Regions from separate parts of the Mycobacterium intracellulare ATCC 13950 genome, predicted to be linked through region 1. Evidence: riboswitches for the same ligand, from Rfam matches in the RefSeq annotation. Region 1 holds a riboswitch; the other holds the start of a gene.

Evidence for each region. A riboswitch is a leader RNA that binds a small molecule or an ion and turns the genes downstream of it on or off. The one in region 1 is predicted to bind magnesium.
Region 2: linked by a shared signal. The riboswitch ahead of OCU_RS39900 (Rv1535 family protein) and the one ahead of OCU_RS51245 (hypothetical protein) in region 1 are both predicted to bind magnesium.

Annotation. Positions count from the first base shown of each region.
Region 1 is NC_016946.1:5,259,073-5,264,080, reverse strand. It holds gene OCU_RS49345 (acyltransferase family protein) at 1-939, shown strand, start outside; gene OCU_RS49340 (O-methyltransferase) at 943-1,602, opposite strand; M-box (ykoK) riboswitch at 1,828-2,000, shown strand; gene OCU_RS51245 (hypothetical protein) at 2,250-2,465, shown strand; gene OCU_RS49335 (NRAMP family divalent metal transporter) at 2,537-4,330, shown strand; gene OCU_RS49330 (NADP-dependent oxidoreductase) at 4,322-5,008, opposite strand, start outside.
Region 2 is NC_016946.1:3,267,659-3,272,666, forward strand. It holds gene ileS (isoleucine--tRNA ligase) at 1-2,403, opposite strand, end outside; gene OCU_RS39900 (Rv1535 family protein) at 2,610-2,855, opposite strand; M-box (ykoK) riboswitch at 3,144-3,325, opposite strand; gene OCU_RS39905 (NAD(P)H-dependent flavin oxidoreductase) at 3,408-4,532, opposite strand; gene OCU_RS39910 (carboxymuconolactone decarboxylase family protein) at 4,602-5,008, opposite strand, start outside.

The sequences.
Region 1 (5,008 bases):
GGGTGGTCCGGGCTGCCGCTGTTCGCCGCGCGGTGCGCCGCCACGGTGGTGTTGGCCGCGGCGTCGTACTGGGTGCTCGAGCAGCCCATCCGGCGCTGGCGGCCGGCGCGGGTGCCGCTGCTACCGCTGGCGGCGGCGACCGTCGCCAGCGCCGCGGCGGTTACGCTGTTGGTGGTTCCGGTGGGAGCCGGGCCGGGGCTGCGCGAACCGGGCTTGCCGCCCGGAGTCTCCGCGGTCGCGGCCGTCTCGCCGTCACCGCCCGGCGAAAGCCGGCCGCGGGATCCCAACCGGCCGTTCACCGTATCGGTGTTCGGGGACTCGATCGGGTGGACGTGGATGCACTACCTCCCGCCGACGCCGGGATTCGCGTTCCTCGACCACACCGTCATCGGATGCAGCCTGGTGCGCGGCACCCCGTACCGGTATGTGGGCCAAACCCTCGAGCAGCGATCCGAGTGCGACGGCTGGCCGATCCGATGGGCCAGGCAGGTCGCCCAGGACCAACCCGACGTCGCGCTGCTGATCATCGGCCGCTGGGAAACCGTGGACCGCGTCAACGAGGGCCAGTGGACCCACATCGGCGACCCGACCTTCGACGCCTACCTCAACGGCGAGCTGGAGCGGGCGCTGACCATCGCCGGCTCCACCGGTGTGCGGGTGGTGGTGGCGACCGTGCCCTACAGCCGCGGCGGTGAAAAGCCGGACGGCCGGCTGTATCCGGAGGACCAGCCGGACCGGGTCAACCTGTGGAACACCATGCTGCGCAAGACCGTCAGCCACCACCCGAACGTCGCGATCCTCGACCTGAACAAGAAGCTGTGCCCCGACGGCGTCTATACCGCCAAGGTCGACGGCATCAAGGTGCGCAGCGACGGCGTGCACCTGACCCCGGAAGGGGTGAAGTGGCTGACGCCGTGGCTCGAGGAGTCGCTGCGCTAGCCGCTAAGTGCCTGTGCGGCAGCTGATCTCCATGCTGTCGCTGTCGCGGACCTGGAAGTTGAAGCTGACGTAGCCGTTGGCCTGGTCGCGCACGCGGTCGAGATACGGGGCCATATCGGCCGAGCTGGCGTTGTCGGCGATGACCAACGCACCCATGGACAGCCGGGGCTCCAGCAGCTCGATCACGGGCAGGTACAAATCTTTCCAACCGTCGAGCAGCAGAAAATCGACCGCCCCGTCCACGCTTTTCAACGTGCTCAGCGCATCGCCCTCCAGGATCGTGATCACATCGTCCAAGCCCGTCTCGGCGAACGTCTTCTTCGCGGCCGCGATCTTGGCGGCGCTGAGCTCGGTGGTCACGACGCGGCCGCTCCCGTTGTCACGCACCGCGGCGGCCAGGTGAACGGCGGAAATGCCGAACGACATCCCGAATTCGACGACCGTCGCCGGGCGGGTGGCGCGGACCAACGAATACAGCAGCCGGCCGGCTTCGGGCGTCACCGGGATGTAGAACTCGCTCATCGCGTCGGCCCGCTCCTGGGCGGACATCGGCTGATCGAAGGTGCCACGCCGCTCGCGCAACAGCGACATCTGGTTCTTCGACTCGGCGTACATGCGGTCGAGCGTCGATGCGACCCGGGGATCCTGCAGCGTTGTGGTCATCTCGCCGAGCGTAGCCCGGCGACGGTGAGCGCCGGAACGGCGCGAGTGAGGAGCCGGGCAATCGAGCCTAGCCCGGCGACGGTGAGCGCCGGAACGGCGCGAGTGAGGAGGCGGGCAATCGAACCCGGCGTGCGGCCTGGGTGGGCGCTTAGAGCCCGCCGACGGCGCCACGCTCAGCGCAAATGAGTTTGACGAGCCCGGGCCGCGGTGCCACTATGGACTCCGCAAGCACCTCGGTAGGTGAGGCGTCTGCATGGATACAGGCCACTGACCCCGAACGTCGAGAGACGCCCCGGGTCAGGACAGCTCTTCCCGGACCCAAGGGTTGAGCCCAAGTGGCTTCTGGAACGTTCCGGATACGCCGTGCAGTGCCGAAGCTCCGACGAGAGGGGTGCGACCGGCGGCTTTGGTGCCGTCGGTCATTCCTGCCTCTCTCGTTCAGGTGAATGTGACGACACCCGCGTGTGTCCCGGCCGTGAGGAGGTGAGGGCGAGATGAGTCCCGGCGATAGTCCGCATCCGAAATTCGTTTTGTCCCGATCCGGCTCCGGCATTCCTTCCGCCGCCTGACCTTGCGTTTGGTCCTGCGCGGCTGACACGTCCCACGGACAGTGCCGATGCCGATCGGACCCCTGGCAGGAGAAGATCATGGCTTTTGTTGTTACGCACCGTTTTTCCGCTGTTCCGCGGGGACGCCGGCGGTCGATGCTGCGCGCGGGCCGGTTGCTGGCCGACAAGCTGCACCTGCGGACCAACCTGACCCCGCAGGAGCGCGCCAACCTGTACGTCTCGCGGATGCCGATCGCTGTGGTCACCGCCTCGCTGGGCGGGCACGCGTCGGGACGCCCCGACAACCACTGGTGATTCGTCCCGCGCATCGAGTGCATCCGCATGCCCTCACCCGTGGTGAGAGCGATTCGTACAGCGAGGACCAGATGACGTCGATCCACACCGGCGGCGGCCGTGGCCTGGGTTCGGGCCGCACGGCCGCCGCCGCGGAGAACCCGAGCGCCGAGGCGCCGACGTCGACGGTGCTCGACACCGCGCACGTCGGCGACATCGTCGGCGCGTTCGGTCGCATCGGGCGCACCGACGGGACCGTGACCGGCCGCTGGCGGCGGCTGAAGACACTGGCGGTCATCACCGGTCCCGGTCTGATCGTGATGGTCGGCGACAACGACGCCGGTGGCGTCGCGACCTACGCCCAGGCCGGCCAGGACTACGGGATGGGCCTGCTGTGGACGCTGGTGCTGATGATCCCGGTGCTCTACGTGAACCAGGAAATGGTGCTGCGGCTGGGCGCGGTCGCCCGGGTGGGTCACGCGCGCTTGATCTTCGAACGGTTCGGCAAGTTCTGGGGCGCCTTCAGCGTCGGCGACCTGCTGATCTTGAACGCGTTGACGATCGTCACCGAATTCATCGGTGTGTCAATGGCTCTCGGGTTCTTGGGTTGTCCGAAGTTCGTCGCCGTCCCAGCGGCCGCGGTGCTGTTGTTCGCCGTCGTGGCCGGGGGTTCGTTTCGCCGCTGGGAGCGGTTGATGTTCCTGTTGATCGCGGTGAACGTGCTGATCATCCCGATGGTGCTGCTGGCGCATCCGGCCCCGAAAGCGACTGCGGCCGGGCTGATCCCGCAGTTCCCCGGCGGGCTGAACTCGACCGTGCTGCTGCTGGTGGTCGCGATCGTGGGGACGACGGTCGCGCCGTGGCAGCTGTTCTTCCAGCAGTCCAACGTGGTGGACAAGCGCATCACCGCGCGCTGGATCCCTTACGGCCGGGCCGATTTGGTGATCGGGATCGTCGTGGTCATGGTCGGGGCGACGGCGCTGATGGCGGTGACGGCCTTCGGGATGGCGGGCACCGCCGACGCCGGGCACTTCACCGACGCCGGAGCGGTCGCCGCGGGGTTGTCGCGGCATCTGGGCGGCACGGTGGGGGCGCTGTTCGCGATCATCCTGCTGGACGCGTCGCTGATCGGCGCCAACGCCGTCGGCCTGGCGACCACCTATGCCGTCGGCGACGCCCTGGGCAAGCGGCACTCGTTGCACTGGAAGATCGGCGAGGCGCCGGTGTTCTACGGCGGCTACGCGGTGCTGCTTGCGGTGTCGGCCGCGGTGTCCTTCAGCCCCGACCACGTCCTGGGCCTGGTGACCCAGGGCGTGCAGGCGCTCGCCGGCGTGCTGCTTCCCTCGGCCACCGTGTTTCTGGTGTTGCTGTGCAACGACCGCGCGGTGTTGGGACCGTGGGTGAACACGGTGCGGCAGAACATCGTTGCGTGGAGCATCGTGTGGTGTCTGGTGCTGTTGTCCCTGGCGTTAACGGCGACGACCTTCTTCCCGGACCTGTCCACCGCCACCATAGAGACCGGGCTCGCCGCCGGCGCCGCGGTCGGCATCGCCGGCGGCGCGGTGATGGTCGTCGTCGGCCGCAGGCATCGCAGCCTGGCCGAGGCGGAAGCCATCGTGCGCACGCTCGGAGGCGGGCTGGACCCGGAGCAGGTCGACGAACTCGACGACGCCGCATCGCTCACCCGTGCCGAACGGCGGGCCGTGCGCCGCCAGGACCGGGCCGGCTGGGTCACCCCGAACCTGGCCCTGCTCGACCGGCCCGCGATGTCGCCGATGCGCCGGGCGGGGTTGTTCACCCTGCGCGGCTACCTCGTGGTCGCCGTCGCGTTCGTCATCATCAAAATCGTGCAGGCAGGGGTCGTCGGGCCGGTCTCGTCATTGTGAGTCGGTAGGCAGCAGAACGATTTTCCCGTGGGTGTGCCGTCGCTCGAGTTCGGCGAAGGCGTCGGCGACCCGGTCCAGCGGATAGGTCGCGGCGATGTCGAAGTCGACGGCGCCGGAGGCGATCAGGCCGGCCATCTCGGCGAGCACCTCGGGTGTCGAGGCGTCCATGCTGCCCTCGGTCTTGGCGCCCACCTCGCCGGCCTTCTGGAAGGCGATGATGGTGTTGATCCGCTCCGGCGCGACGCCGAGGTCCACCGCGAGCTGGACGTAGTCCGGGCCGAACAAGTCGATGAACGCGTCGATGCCGTCGGGCGCCGCGTCGCGCAATCGCCCGGCGAGCCCGTCACCGTAGGCGATCGGGACGACGCCATGCGCGCGCAGCCAGTCGGCGTTGCCGGGGCCCGCGATGCCCAGCACGCGCGCCCCGCGCAGCGCCAGAAGTTGCACCACCAGGCTGCCCACCCCGCCCGCGGCTGCCGACACGGCGACCGTCTCACCGGCCTGCGGCGCCACCGCGCGCACGGCCGCGTACGCGGTCACGCCGGCCACGTAAAGCGAACCCGCCGTCTCCCAACCGAGTTGGGCGGGCTTACGAATCAGTTGACCCACCGGCACGGCGGCGTGGGTCGCGTGGCTGGACCGGCGCAGGCTGAATCCCAAAACCTCGTCGCCGACCGC
Region 2 (5,008 bases), 2.0 Mb from region 1:
GGGCACGTCACCGGGTGCCGGCCAATCGGTCAGGTGCACCGAGCGCTGAGAAGTCAGGCCGCGCCAGACGACCTCGGTCACCGACGGAAGCAGCGGCGCGGCCAGCCGCGCGGTCACCTCGAGCACGGTGTGCAGGGTGTCGATGGCGTCGACGTCCTCGGCCCAGAACCGCGAACGCGACCGTCGCACATACCAGTTCGTCAACGCCTCGGTGAACAGGCGCAGCTGCTCGCAGGCCCGCGAGATGTCACAGCTGTCCATCTCGCGGGTCAGGTCGTCGCGCAGTTGGGCGAGCTTGGCCAGGATGTAGCGATCCAGCACCTGAGCCGAATCGGTACGCCAGGTACCGACTTTCGGCGCGTAGAGGGCCAGGAAGCTGTAGGCGTTCCAGAACGGCAGCAGCACCTGGCGCACGCCCTCGCGGATGCCCTGCTCGGTGACGATGAGGTTGCCGCCGCGCAGGATCGGCGAGGCCATCAGGAACCACCGCATGGCGTCGGAGCCGTCGCGGTCGAACACCTCGGACACGTCGGGATAGTTGCGCAGCGACTTGCTCATCTTCTGGCCGTCGGAGCCCAGCACGATGCCATGGGCCACACAGGTTTTGAAGGAGGGCCGGTCGAACAGCGCGGTAGCCAGCACGTGCAGCGTGTAGAACCAGCCGCGGGTCTGGCCGATGTACTCGACGATGAAGTCGCCCGGGTAGTGCGTGTCGAACCAGTCGGAGTTCTCGAACGGGTAGTGCACCTGGGCATAGGGCATCGACCCGGAGTCGAACCACACGTCGAGCACGTCTGGGATGCGCCGCATCACCGAACGCCCGGTCGGATCGTCGGGATTGGGCCGGGTCAGCTCGTCGATGAAGGGACGGTGCAGGTTGGTCGGCCGCACCCCGAAATCGCGCTCCAGCTCGTCGAGGCTGCCGTACACGTCGATGCGCGGGTAGTCCGGATCGTCGGACTTCCACACCGGAATCGGGGTGCCCCAGTAGCGGTTTCGCGAGATCGACCAATCGCGGGCCCCCTGCAACCACTTGCCGAACTGGCCGTCCTTGACGTGTTCGGGGTACCAGGTGATCTGCTGGTTGAGCTCCACCATGCGGTCCCGGAATTCGGTGACCGCGACGAACCACGACGACACCGCCCGGTAGATCAGCGGATTGCGGCACCGCCAGCAGTGCGGGTAGGGGTGCTCGTAAGTTTCGTGGCGCACCAGCACCGCCCCGTTGGCCGCGGCGGGGCCGGTGCCGTTCTTCAGGTCGCGGATGATGTGCGGGTTGGCGTCAAAGACGTGCTGCCCCTGGTAATCCCGGACGCTGGCGTCGAATCGGCCCTTGGAGTCGACCGGCGTGACCGGCGCGATGCCGGCCGCCTCGCCGACCGCCATGTCGTCCTCGCCGTAGGCCGGCGCCATGTGCACGATGCCGGTGCCGTCCTCGGTGGTGACGAACTCGCCCGGCAGGACCCGAAACGCGTTGGGGGTGTCCACGAAATACGGGAACGGCGGCAGGTACCGGGTGCCGAGCAGGTCCGCGCCCCGGTAGGTGCCCAGCACCTCGGGCTCTTCGCCCAGCTCGCGGGCGTAGGCGGCCAGCCGCGCCTCCGCCAGCACGAAACGACGCTCGCCCACCCGCACCTGCACGTAGGTCACGTCGGGGTTGACGGCGACGGCGAGGTTGGACGGCAACGTCCAGGGCGTCGTCGTCCACACCAGCAGATGCGCGCCATCAAGCGAACCGCCCACCACCCGGAATCCGACGGTGAGCGCGGGGTCCTGGCGGCTCTGGTAGACGTCGTCGTCCATCCGCAATTCGTGGTTGGACAACGGGGTTTCGTCGCGCCAGCAATAGGGCAACACCCGGTAGCCCTCATACGCCAGGCCCTTGTCCCACAGCTGTTTGAACGCCCAGATCACCGACTCCATGTACGGCAGGTCCAGCGTCTTGTAGTCGTTGTCGAAATCGACCCAGCGCGCCTGGCGGGTGACGTAGGCCTGCCACTCGTCGGTGTAGCGCAGCACCGAGGCGCGGCAGGCGTCGTTGAAGGCGGCGATGCCCATGTCGTCGATTTGGGACTTGTCGGTGATGCCCAACTGGCGCTCGACCTCGAGTTCGGCCGGCAGCCCGTGGGTGTCCCAGCCGAATCGACGCTCCACCTTGTAGCCGCGCATGGTGCGGTAGCGCGGGACGATGTCCTTGACGTAGCCGGTGAGCAGGTGCCCGTAGTGCGGCAGGCCGTTGGCGAACGGCGGCCCGTCGTAGAACACGTACTCCGGCGAGCCGTCGCGGCGGGCGATGCTGGCGCGGAAGGTGTCGTCTCGAGCCCAGTAGTCCAGCACCTCGACCTCGAGGGCCGGGAAGTCGGGCGCCCCGCCCGCCGGCTTCGGGTATGTGTGCTCGGTCAAACGTCGTCTCCTGTGCCAGTCTCCAGGCCTGGGGACGACGACGCGCCGGCTGCGCGAGCGCCGCGGTACCACCCCGCTTGCCGCGCTCACGCGCGACCGCTCATCGAAGGCTGTGACGGGCCTACCCGTTCGGTTCTACTGAGCCGGAACGGCTGTTCTTCCGAAAGCTCCCCGGTGATGGCCGGATCGACGCCAATGGAACGATTCTACTGGCCCCGAACCTCGAGCACACCCACCCGCCACAGCGCCGCGTACACGTGGCGCAGCGGAATGCTGAGCAACCGGCAGGCCCCGTGGATCAGCGGGTCGCCGCCCGGGCCGAAGAGCGGGAAGTCGCTGCGGCGCGGCTCTTCCACGGGCTCGGGGACGTGGATTTCGGGGACGTCGCGTACCACCCTCAGGGTGCGGGCGGGCGCGACGGTGACGACGTCGTCGTAGAGAGCTGCGGTCATGATCGACTCCTAGAGGAGAATTCCAACGGGGACCAAAAAAGGACTGACGTGTCCCGTCCCGGGTGGGTTCCGATCTCAGAACGCTTGGCGGATAAGCACTTAGCGTGTGCGACGCCTCAGCCGAGGAGGTCGCGCCGGAGAACGGATCGGGACGAAACAGGGTTCGGACTTCGATCCGGACTATCGCAAGAACTCATGTGTCCCTCACCTCCTCGCGGTCGCGACGCATGCGGGGTCGCATGCGATCTAGGCGCAGCAAAAGGAGCAGAATCCGACGACCGCCGGAGATCCGCACCCCTCTCGTCAGAGCTTCGGCACCACACGACGTGTCCTGGCCTGGAAAAACCAAACCGGAAGCCACCTGGGCTCAACCCTTAAGCCGGGAGGAGCTGTCCTGACCCGGGGCGTCTTTCGACGTTCGGGGTCAGTGGCCTGTATTCGTGTAGACGCCTCACCTAACGAGGTGCTTACCCGACCGATAATGCACGAGCGGTCTGACGCGGTCAAATCCCTGGACAGCGTGTCCGCGATTCGTTACCGACCGGACCGCGATCACTTCTCGACCAGGCCGTCGAGCCGGCCGATCGTGTCGATGAATTCCTCGACCATGTCCAGCACCACCGAGCGCGTCGGGCGGACCCGATCGAGCGAGCCCACCACCTGCCCGACGAAGTAAGTCGCCAGCTCACGCGCCCTGGCACCGTCGTGGGCGGCGGCGGAATTGATGCGCAGCTGCGGCTCGGTGATCAGCGCGGTCTGCAACGGCATGCCCAGCGGGTCGGGGTTCTCCGGCCGGTCCCACTCCTCGGTCCAGGCGGTGCGCAGCATGCGCGCCGGCTTGCCGGTCATCGAGCGCGACCGCACCGTGTCCGAGGACGTGGCGGCCAGGAACTTCTCCTTGACCACGGGCACCGTCTCGGCTTCCTCGGTGGTCAGCCACACCGACCCGCACCACACGCCCTCGGCGCCCAGCGCCAGCGCCGCCGCGATCTGGCGGCCGCGGGCGATCCCCCCGGCGGCGAGCACCGGCACCGGGGCCACGGCGTCGACGACCTCCGGCACCAGCACCATCGTCGCCACCTCGCCGGTGTGGCCGCCCGCCTCGGTGCCCTGCGCGACGATCAGGTCGACGCCGGCGGCGGCGTGCCGCTGGGCGTGGCGGGTGGTGCCGGCCAGCGCGGCCACCAGCACGCCGGCGGCGTGGGCGCGTTCGACGAGGTCCGACGGGGGTGGGCCGAGCGCGCTGGCGATCAGCCGGATGTCGTGGTCGAAGGCCACGTCGAGCAGCGGCTGGTAGCTCTTGGGCGAGATGTTCAAACCGCCCACGGACGGGCGGGCGTCCCCGGCGGGCGCCGTCACGCCGTAGCGGGCCAGCAGGTCGTCGACGAACGCGCGATGCTCCTCGGGCAGCAGGGTCCGGGCCTGGTCGGTGTCGATCCCGCCCTGCTCGGCGCCGACGTATTTGGGCGGCAGCAGCAGGTCGACCCCGTAGGGCTTGCCGCCGGTCTGCTGCTCGATCCAGGTCAGCTCGCTGCGCAGTCGCGCCGGGCTGTGCGCGGTGGCGCCCAGGATGCCGAATCCGCCCGCGTTGGTCACCGCGGCCACCACGTCGCGGCAATGGCTGAAGGCGCAGATCGGGAATTCGACACCGAGCATCTCGGCGACCCTGGTTCTCATTGCCCGACGCTAAGAGTTCCCGCTTGAGAAGTCAATCGCTTACGGCCCTGTGCAATTCGCGCCGCCGGCTCAACCCTTGGGCCCGGGCGGCCGGCCGTCCGGAGGCCAGCTCGATACGCCGTCCTCAAGCGGCACCTCAAGGCTCTGCAGGATGGAGGAGACCATGCGCCACGCGCCGATGACCGTGACCAGCTCGACGAGAACCGTTGTGTCGCCGTCGAATTCGCGCTCGCAGGCCGCCCAGCTCGCGGCGCTGACCGCGCCGTCGCGCACCACGTCGTCGGTCGCCGCCAGCACCGCCCGCTCGGCGGGCCCAAACCCGGCGTAGTTCCGCCAATCTCGCACGCCGAGCAGGTCGTCACCCGGGACGCCGAGCCGGGACGCGACGCGCCAATGCTGCGTCCACTCGTAGTCGCACGCGGTCAGCCAGCCGATCCGCATGATCGCCAACTCGCGCAACCGCGCGTCGAGGGCGC